2 regions of the uncultured Solobacterium sp. genome follow, and region 1 is predicted to be linked to the other one. Evidence: a T-box and tRNA genes for the amino acid it is inferred to sense, from the RefSeq annotation. Region 1 holds a T-box; the other holds one or more tRNA genes.
What was found. A T-box is a leader RNA that pairs with one kind of tRNA and senses whether it is charged. The one in region 1 lies ahead of alaS (alanine--tRNA ligase), so its partner is inferred to be a tRNA-Ala.
Positions count from the first base shown of each region.

Region 1 (4,283 bases):
AGCGCATGCAATCAATACTGGAAATGTGAATGTTGAGGAATATCATCATGATGTGAAGTTCTTTGCATGCATGCCAGAAGACATACGCCGAAATATTTTGATGATGGTTGAAGATGCATTGCAGAAAGGTTATTCGATAGATGATATTCAGATATTATCTCCAATGTATGCAGGAGTTGCAGGTATCGATTACCTCAATAATGCTTTACAGGAGGCGTTTAATCCTCCTTCAAAGGATAAAGCAGAAGTTAAGTCAGGATACATGACTTTCCGTGAAGGTGATAAGATTTTGCAGTTAAAAAATCAACCAGATGATGATGTATACAATGGCGATATTGGAGTATTGGTAGAAATCATTGATGCAAAGCATGCGGAAGATCATAAGACTACGATTATCTGTCAATTTGGTGAAATTATTGTTGAATATAAGCCGGAGAATTGGATTAATATTACGCTGGCATACTGTATTAGTGTTCATAAATCACAAGGTAGTGAATATCCAATTGTGATTATGCCAATTACGCGAAGACATGCGGGCATGTTACAGAGAAAACTTATATACACTGGTGTAACTAGAGCACGGAAAGCATTAATCATATTGGGTGAACTTGAAGCTTTTAAACGTGGAATTCAAGTATTAGAATTACATCCACGAGAAACTACACTGACACAGAAATTAAAGCAATATGTAAATGGTGATTATGGATTTTAAAAAGGTGAGGGATTAATCTCACCTTTCGTCTTTTTTGGTAAATGAGTCTTTTACTTTAGTGAATTGTTCTTGTACTTTTGACATATAATCATTTGCAAGTATGTTACCACTATCTGAAATCATCGTTCCAATCAGGCGTAGTATAACAGATGATTTCTCTGGTGGTAATTTTTGAAGGGCAGAGATAATATCCTTCAAGGAATCAAAGCCACCTTCTTTTAGTTTTGAAAATGATTCTGCATCTGTTGATTCTAGAATAGAGAAGATCGCGTCGATTGCAATCTTGGCTTCATCTTCAGATAAATTTTCTAGAAACTTATCAACTGCTTTGTTTAGAAATACGGAGTTAGCGGATAATGATTCTGCTTTTTCAAAATGATTACGTTTTACAATCCATGTAAGGGCATCGTGTTGTTGTACGTTATTAACAGTGCTTTTGATAATTTTTGGATCAACATTATTCATTAAGATTCCAATAATGGAAGAGTCTGGAATAATGAGCGTAATTTTATCTTGAATTGCTTGATAAGCAGGGGACTGTAACATTTCACCTTGGAAACCAGGTCCGTCATTTGACCAAACCTTTGTAATATGATTACGTATCGATTCCTTACAATGACATGCGGCATATATCGCAAGGTTACCACCTTTGGAGTGTCCACCAACATGAATTGGTAAAGTTTCATTTTCAAATAATTGATCGATATATGCGACCGCTGCTTTTTGTCCATTGGTTCCGGTTGTGTAGGATAGATAGAAATCTTCCTTCCAACCGATAAATGTGTTATCTGTACCTCGATAGGAAATATAAATCATATCATTGAGTTTAAAGGTTACTGCACAAAACTGTACGACAAAATCTTTATCGGAATAACTGATATAATAACCAATTTTTACATCTTTGAAACGCTCTGTATCACATACCTTGTCGAGTAATCTAGCATTTACACCATTGTAGGTTTCTACTTCTGCAATTTCTTCACGTGTGTGTAGTTTATAAAATTCATCTCTTACCTGATGAAGTGGTTGGAATGTAGTTTCTATGTTGTTGATACCGTCATAATGAACATAAGCCAAAAGACTTAGGATTGTGTTATCCACTTCATTAAAAGGATCAGTAGTAAATGGAAGATCTCCACGCCAATCAAGATAGTCATAAATCGTTGTCATTTGCATTACCTCGTAATAAGAGTACCACATCATTTTTCTATCGTCATTGATTTGATTTTTATCGGGTTATACCTAAAATAATAGATTTCTGACGAATCGATGAAATTCGCTTTATTTTAAAGTGTTTTAATGTTAGAATTTCATAGAAATCAATGACAAAGGGTAAGTAGATATTGGCTGTGAAGTAGAGAGAAGATGTTTGGTGAAAATCTTCCATAAGCGATATTGAAGCTTCCTTTAACAGAGTGCTTAATCAGCAACGTATCTCTACGTTACAGAGTAATTGAGGTGCGCACATTTGTGCGAATCAGGATGGTACCGCGTATTTACGTTCCTGGATGTAGGAACGTTTTTTATTTGTTCAGGAGGAAAACAATGGAAAAACAATATCGACTCAGTGGAAATGAAGTCAGACAAAAGTTCTTAGATTTCTTTGCGTCTAAAGGTTGTATGATCGAACCTGGCGCAAGTCTTATTCCACATAATGATCCAACACTTCTATGGATCAATGCTGGTGTGTCAGCGCTAAAGAAGTATTTTGATGGTTCAGAGAAGCCGGCTTCAAATCGTATTTGTAATGCTCAAAAATCAATTCGTACAAACGATATTGAAAATGTTGGACGTACAGCACGTCACCACACATTCTTTGAAATGTTGGGTAATTTTTCAATCGGTGATTACTTTAAGAAAGAAGCGATTACTTGGGCTTGGGAATTTTTGACATCCCCAGAGTGGATTGGATTTGATCCAAAGCGTTTATATGTAACTGTTTATCCAGATGATGATGAAGCTTATAACCAATGGGTTAAGGTAGGCATGATTCCTAGTCACATTCGTCGTACAGAAGATAACTTCTGGGAAATTGGTCGTGGACCTGGTGGACCAGATACAGAGTTATACTATGACCGTGGAGAAAAGTATGATCCAGAAGGAATTGGTGAAAAGTTATTCTTTGATGACTTAGAGAATGATCGCTATATTGAAGTCTGGAATATCGTATTCTCACAATATGATTGTCGTCCTGGTGAAGTTGATCGTCATGAGTATAAAGAATTACCACAGAAGAATATTGATACAGGTATGGGCCTTGAGCGTCTTGTATGCTTGATTCAAGATGGCGAAACAAACTTTGATACTGATTTATTCTTACCAATTATCCATGCGACAGAGAAATATGCAAAACATTCATATAGCGAAAAAGAATACAAGATGGCATATCGCGTAATCGCTGATCATATCCGTACGGTTACTTTTGCGATTGCGGATGGTGCGATGTTCTCTAACGAAGGTCGTGGATATGTATTACGTCGTGTATTACGACGTGCGGTACGTTATGGCATTAAGTTAGGTATCGATGGTGCTTTCATGTATAAGCTTGTAAAGGTTGTAGCAGATAATATGATCTCTTACTACCCATACTTACAAGAAAAGATTTCATTAATTGAAAAGCTAGTGAAGCAGGAAGAAGAATCTTTCCATAAGACATTAGCAAATGGTGAAGCACTCTTACAGAATGCATTGGCAGAACATGCGGACTCTAAGATTTTACCTGGTGAGGTAATGTTTAAGTTATATGACACTTATGGATATCCGAAGGAACTTACTACTGAGATTGCCGAAGAAGAAGGTTATCGTGTTGATTCAGAAGGCTTTGATAAAGAAATGCAGGCTCAAAAGACACGTGCAAGAGAAGCACGTGGAAATATTCAATCCATGCATGGTCAATCAGCTGACCTAATGGACTTCACACAAGAGAGTAAGTTTACAGGTTATACGGATACACATTCTAAAGGTAAAGTTATTGGCTTATTTAAGGATGGTGTACGTGTTAATACATTGACTGATGAGGGTGATATTATCCTTGATGAAACTTGTTTCTATGCGGAAAGTGGTGGTCAGTGTGCAGATACAGGTATTGTTTGGAATGATCATTTCAAAGCAAATGTAACGAATGTGCAAAAAGCACCACATAAACAACCACTACATCACATTACAATCGTTAATGGTACACTTTCAGAAGGTGATGTGGTAGAAGGTGAATACGACTATGAAAAGCGTCAACGTACACGTGCGAATCATAGTTCACTGCACTTATTACAAGCTGCTTTAAAGAAGGTGTTGGGTGATCATATTGCGCAAGCTGGTTCTTATAATTGTGCTGAGTATGGTAGATTTGACTTTACACACTTTGAAAAACCTACAGAAGAACAATTGAATGAGGTTGAGCGTCTTGTGAATGAACAGATTGCTTTAGCTGAGCCTATCGTTACTGAAGTGATGGATGTTGAAGCTGCAAAGAATTCTGGTGCAATTGCATTGTTTGATGAAAAGTATGGCGATACAGTCCGCGTTGTATCGATGGGAGATTTCTCTAAGGAATTCTGTGGTGGTACACACGCAA
Region 1 covers NZ_CAUQGG010000001.1:51,525-55,807, forward strand. The annotation lists gene RWM19_RS00260 (ATP-dependent RecD-like DNA helicase) at 1-712, shown strand, start outside; gene RWM19_RS00265 (Mbeg1-like protein) at 731-1,882, opposite strand; T-box leader at 2,026-2,221, shown strand; gene alaS (alanine--tRNA ligase) at 2,258-4,283, shown strand, end outside.

Region 2 (4,283 bases), on a different contig from region 1:
CTTCGATTTGTCCAAAATTTTCTTGAACCCAGCTCTTTCTAAGATGGTAAAGAATCCATGATATAAGCCCCATACTATAAAGGACAAATCTGCACCATGCCATAAACCCGTAAAAAAGAAGACTGCTACAAGGTTCAGATATGTTCTAATGATACCTTTTCGGTTGCCACCTAACGGAATATATAAGTATTCTCTAAACCACGACCCAAGAGAAATATGCCATCTTCTCCAAAATTCCGTAATAGAACTTGAAAGATATGGATAATTAAAATTTTCTAAGATGTTAAATCCAAACATTTTCCCTAATCCAATTGCCATATCAGATTATCCAGAGAAGTCATAATAGATTTGGAATGTATATGCAAAAGCACCTAACCATGCTACCCCACTATTAATTGTACCAATTTCATTCGCATATATCATATCTACAAGTGTGCCTAAAACGTTTGAAATAATTACCTTTTTGCCAAGACCATAAATAAATCTTTTAAAACCATCAGAAACCTCATCCCATCGAATCGTTCTTTCTTCAATTTGTTTGTTTATATCTCTATACTTTACAATTGGCCCAGCAATTAATTGTGGAAAAAATGAAATATATAGAGCAACATTCACAGGGTTATTTGATGCCTCAGTATCTCTACGATATACATCAACAATATATGAGATTGCTTGGAAAGTGAAAAATGAAATTCCAATAGGAAGTGATATTTTTGGTATCGTGAATAAATTACTACCTACCACAAAATTAATTATTTTCGCAAAAAAACCAGCATATTTAAAATAGCCTAAAATAGAAAGGTCTATAATTATGCCTCCAGCAAGTATTAATTTTCTTGAAGTATTGCACGTTTTACTAATGAGTAGCCCAAAAAACCAATTCACTAAAATAGAAAAAACCATTAGCAATACAAGATATGGTTCTCCCCATGCATAAAATATAAGGCTAGCTATCAATAATAGATAATTAGAATACTCCTTTTTTATAAAGTAATTGCTGATAAATACCATTGGCAAAAAAGCCAATAAGAATATAGCGGAACTGAATACCATTGAAGTCTCCCTCTCTGCACATCATATTTGTTTGATGAATCATTCTGGATTATATCATAATTACCAGCATAAATTTATCTATGTTTACTTAAGGGAAGAACAAATTTTTTTAAAAAATGAAAAAAACATGTTGACACTAGGTACTGTGGTTGATATTATATTAAAGCATTCGATGAAGTTGGGCCTGTAGCTCAGGTGGCTAGAGCGCACCCCTGATAAGGGTGAGGTCGCTGGTTCAAGTCCATTCAGGCCCACCATTTTCGGTAAACTCATCGAATTGATATACATGGGGTTATAGCTCAGCTGGGAGAGCACCTGCTTTGCAAGCAGGGGGTCAGGAGTTCGATCCTCCTTAGCTCCACTGATATAGAGATTGTATTTTTTAAGTAAAACACGTGATTTGCTTGAGATATACAATCTCTTTTTTTGCATTTTTTCATATCTTAGCGCAAAATATTATAAAGTTGATATTTTATGTCTAGTTTGGTGTAAGGGGACTATTTACCCTATATGAAATTATTGTAGTACCTATATTAAAATAAAATGTCCTTCCTCTAAATCCAGAAGTTGGACATTTTATTCTAGGATGTTATGCGGTACATCCCTTATCAATATTTATTAATTTAAGTATGTGATACATTAATTTGATGACAATAAACCATCAGAATTGAAGAAATACCAATTTCCATTAAAATACTGCCAACCAGTCAAATATTCAAAGTTCTCATTTACAAAGTAGTAACCACGAGTAAATTGATAGTATAATCCTCCAATTAATTTGCCATCATCACCAAACAGTATTTTTGAACCATCATGTTCTACTAATCCAGTGCACATATTTCCATCAAGTAAGAGATACAGAGAACCATCAATCTTACGTAGACCATCTAATCTCTCACCACTTTTGTCAAGGTATTGCCAGTGATCATTTGTAAATACCCAGCCTGTTGCCATTTCACCAGATGAATTGAAGTAGTAATTCTTATTACCAATTGTAATCCAACCAGTCTGCATGTTACCATCTTCCCCAAGATAGTACCAATGCCCATTAATCTGTTGCCAACCGAATCTTTGAATGCCATCTTCACCAAAGTACTTCCAATTACCATCAACAAATGTCCAGCCAGTTGCCATTTTTCCATCAGAATAAATATAGTATTGATTATTCTTATAATTTAACCAACCACCTAGCACCTCAGCTGTTGGATCAAAGTAATACCATTCGCCATCAATCAATTCCCAGCCCGCTCTTGCGATTCCTTCGTAGTCGAAATAATAATAAGTATCACCAAAGAGAAGTCTGCAATTCTCGGCCATCACGCCATTTTCATCCAGATAGTATTGTCTGCCTTTATAGTCGACCCAACCTGTCTGCATGTTTCCATCTTCACCAAGGTTATACCATTGATTATAAATTCTCTGCCAACCAAAGCACTGATGCCCAAATGTATTAAGGTATTGCCAGTGATTATTCGTAAATATCCAACCTGTTGCCATTTCGCCAGTTTCTGTTACGAAGAAAGTGTGTTCACCATAGGTAACCCATCCTGTCTGCATCAATCCTTCAGAATCAAAATAATACCAATTCCCATTAAAATATTGCCAACCAGTCAAATATTCAAAGTTCTCATTTACAAAGTAGTAACCACGAGTAAATTGATAGTATAATCCTCCAATTAATTTGCCATCATCACCAAACAGTATTTTTGAACCATCATGTTCTACTAATCCAGTGCACATATTTCCATCAAGTAAGAGATACAGAGAACCATCAATCTTACGTAGACCATCTAATCTCTCACCACTTTTGTCAAGGTATTGCCAGTGATCATTTGTAAATACCCAGCCTGTTGCCATTTCACCAGATGAATTGAAGTAGTAATTCTTATTACCAATTGTAATCCAACCAGTCTGCATGTTACCATCTTCCCCAAGATAGTACCAATGCCCATTAATCTGTTGCCAGCCAAATAATTGTACCCCGTAACTGTTGTAGTACTGGTAATTACCGCCTGTAAATATCCAGCCTGCTTGAGTTTTGGAAGATATGATGGTTGTCTCTTTTGCATTAACAACCGCTGTAGGGTGAAACATTGCAAAACTCAGAAAAATTGAACAAATACATAAGAATTGTCGTTTCATATTTCTCCCCCCCTTGTTCACCCTCAATATAGTACATTCATGCATGAAGTCAACAAGAATTTTTTGCAAAAAATAATATATTTTAGATTGTAATATTCTATTTGAAAATAAATTTCATTTTGTATCTATATTTTACATTTACATCCACTTATACAATGTCTGCAGAGTGATGTATCTTTAGTAAATTTTATATCATTAAGGAACTTATAAATAAATTGATAATTCCAATTTTTTTCTTGTAGTAACAATTTCCATTCGTTGGAGATCCAACAGTTTTTTCTAGTCATTTTTATATCTTATATAGGTGAAAACTTCTGATTTAGATTCGTATGAACTTATGTATCTTAATACATATCAACAATAAAACAATGTCAGTTCATCCTAGAACAGATTGGCCAAATTTCCTTTCAGTATATACATACTGGGAAAACCATGAATTCACCAGTACATTTATATGATGGATGTACATCATTTAATTTGTTTTCCTTGAACAATTTATTGGGAAAGCACTCATTATCGATTATTTAGATTTATAGGAAAGTAAATCATTATGATGTGTCTCCAGTTAAAACATCAGTTTTTCTTTAAATTATAAATTTACCAAATGAAGAAAGGATACTATTTAAAAAATCAATAAAGCATCATGAAACACCACTGCAAAAAGAATGTCCTCCCTTGAAGTGAAGGACATTCTTTTTTATTCTGGTTTTGCTAATACAAATAATGCATTGCGTTCATAGTCTTCTTTACCTTCTTCTGCGAAGAAATCATACATAGACCAGTTATAGTAGAAACGTTCTGCACCATACACAAAGTAGCCATCTTGATTATGATCAGTTGTATCATAAGGATCTGCCATAATCATAACGTCATCTTGTGTTGTCTCTGTTCCCATATCATCATAACCAATGACTACTTGCCAGTGTCCACCCCACTCAATCCAGCAAACCATCACAGCATTTCCTGCTTGAATTTCTTCTTTAAAACGTGACAGAGGGAAAACCTCATGTGGATCCTCTCCAACATGATCATAATTGGATTCAACAGAGAATCCACCGACACCCTTAAACATTTCTACGGCTTGTTTT
Region 2 covers NZ_CAUQGG010000010.1:63,421-67,703, forward strand. The annotation lists partial or broken gene RWM19_RS09005 (MBOAT family O-acyltransferase) at 1-1,053, opposite strand, end outside; tRNA gene RWM19_RS06905 (tRNA-Ile) at 1,234-1,310, shown strand; tRNA gene RWM19_RS06910 (tRNA-Ala) at 1,342-1,414, shown strand; gene RWM19_RS06915 (hypothetical protein) at 1,693-3,195, opposite strand; gene RWM19_RS06920 (papain-like cysteine protease family protein) at 3,893-4,283, opposite strand, start outside.
Region 2: it has a tRNA-Ala gene. The T-box ahead of alaS (alanine--tRNA ligase) is inferred to sense a tRNA for this amino acid. The anticodon was not compared.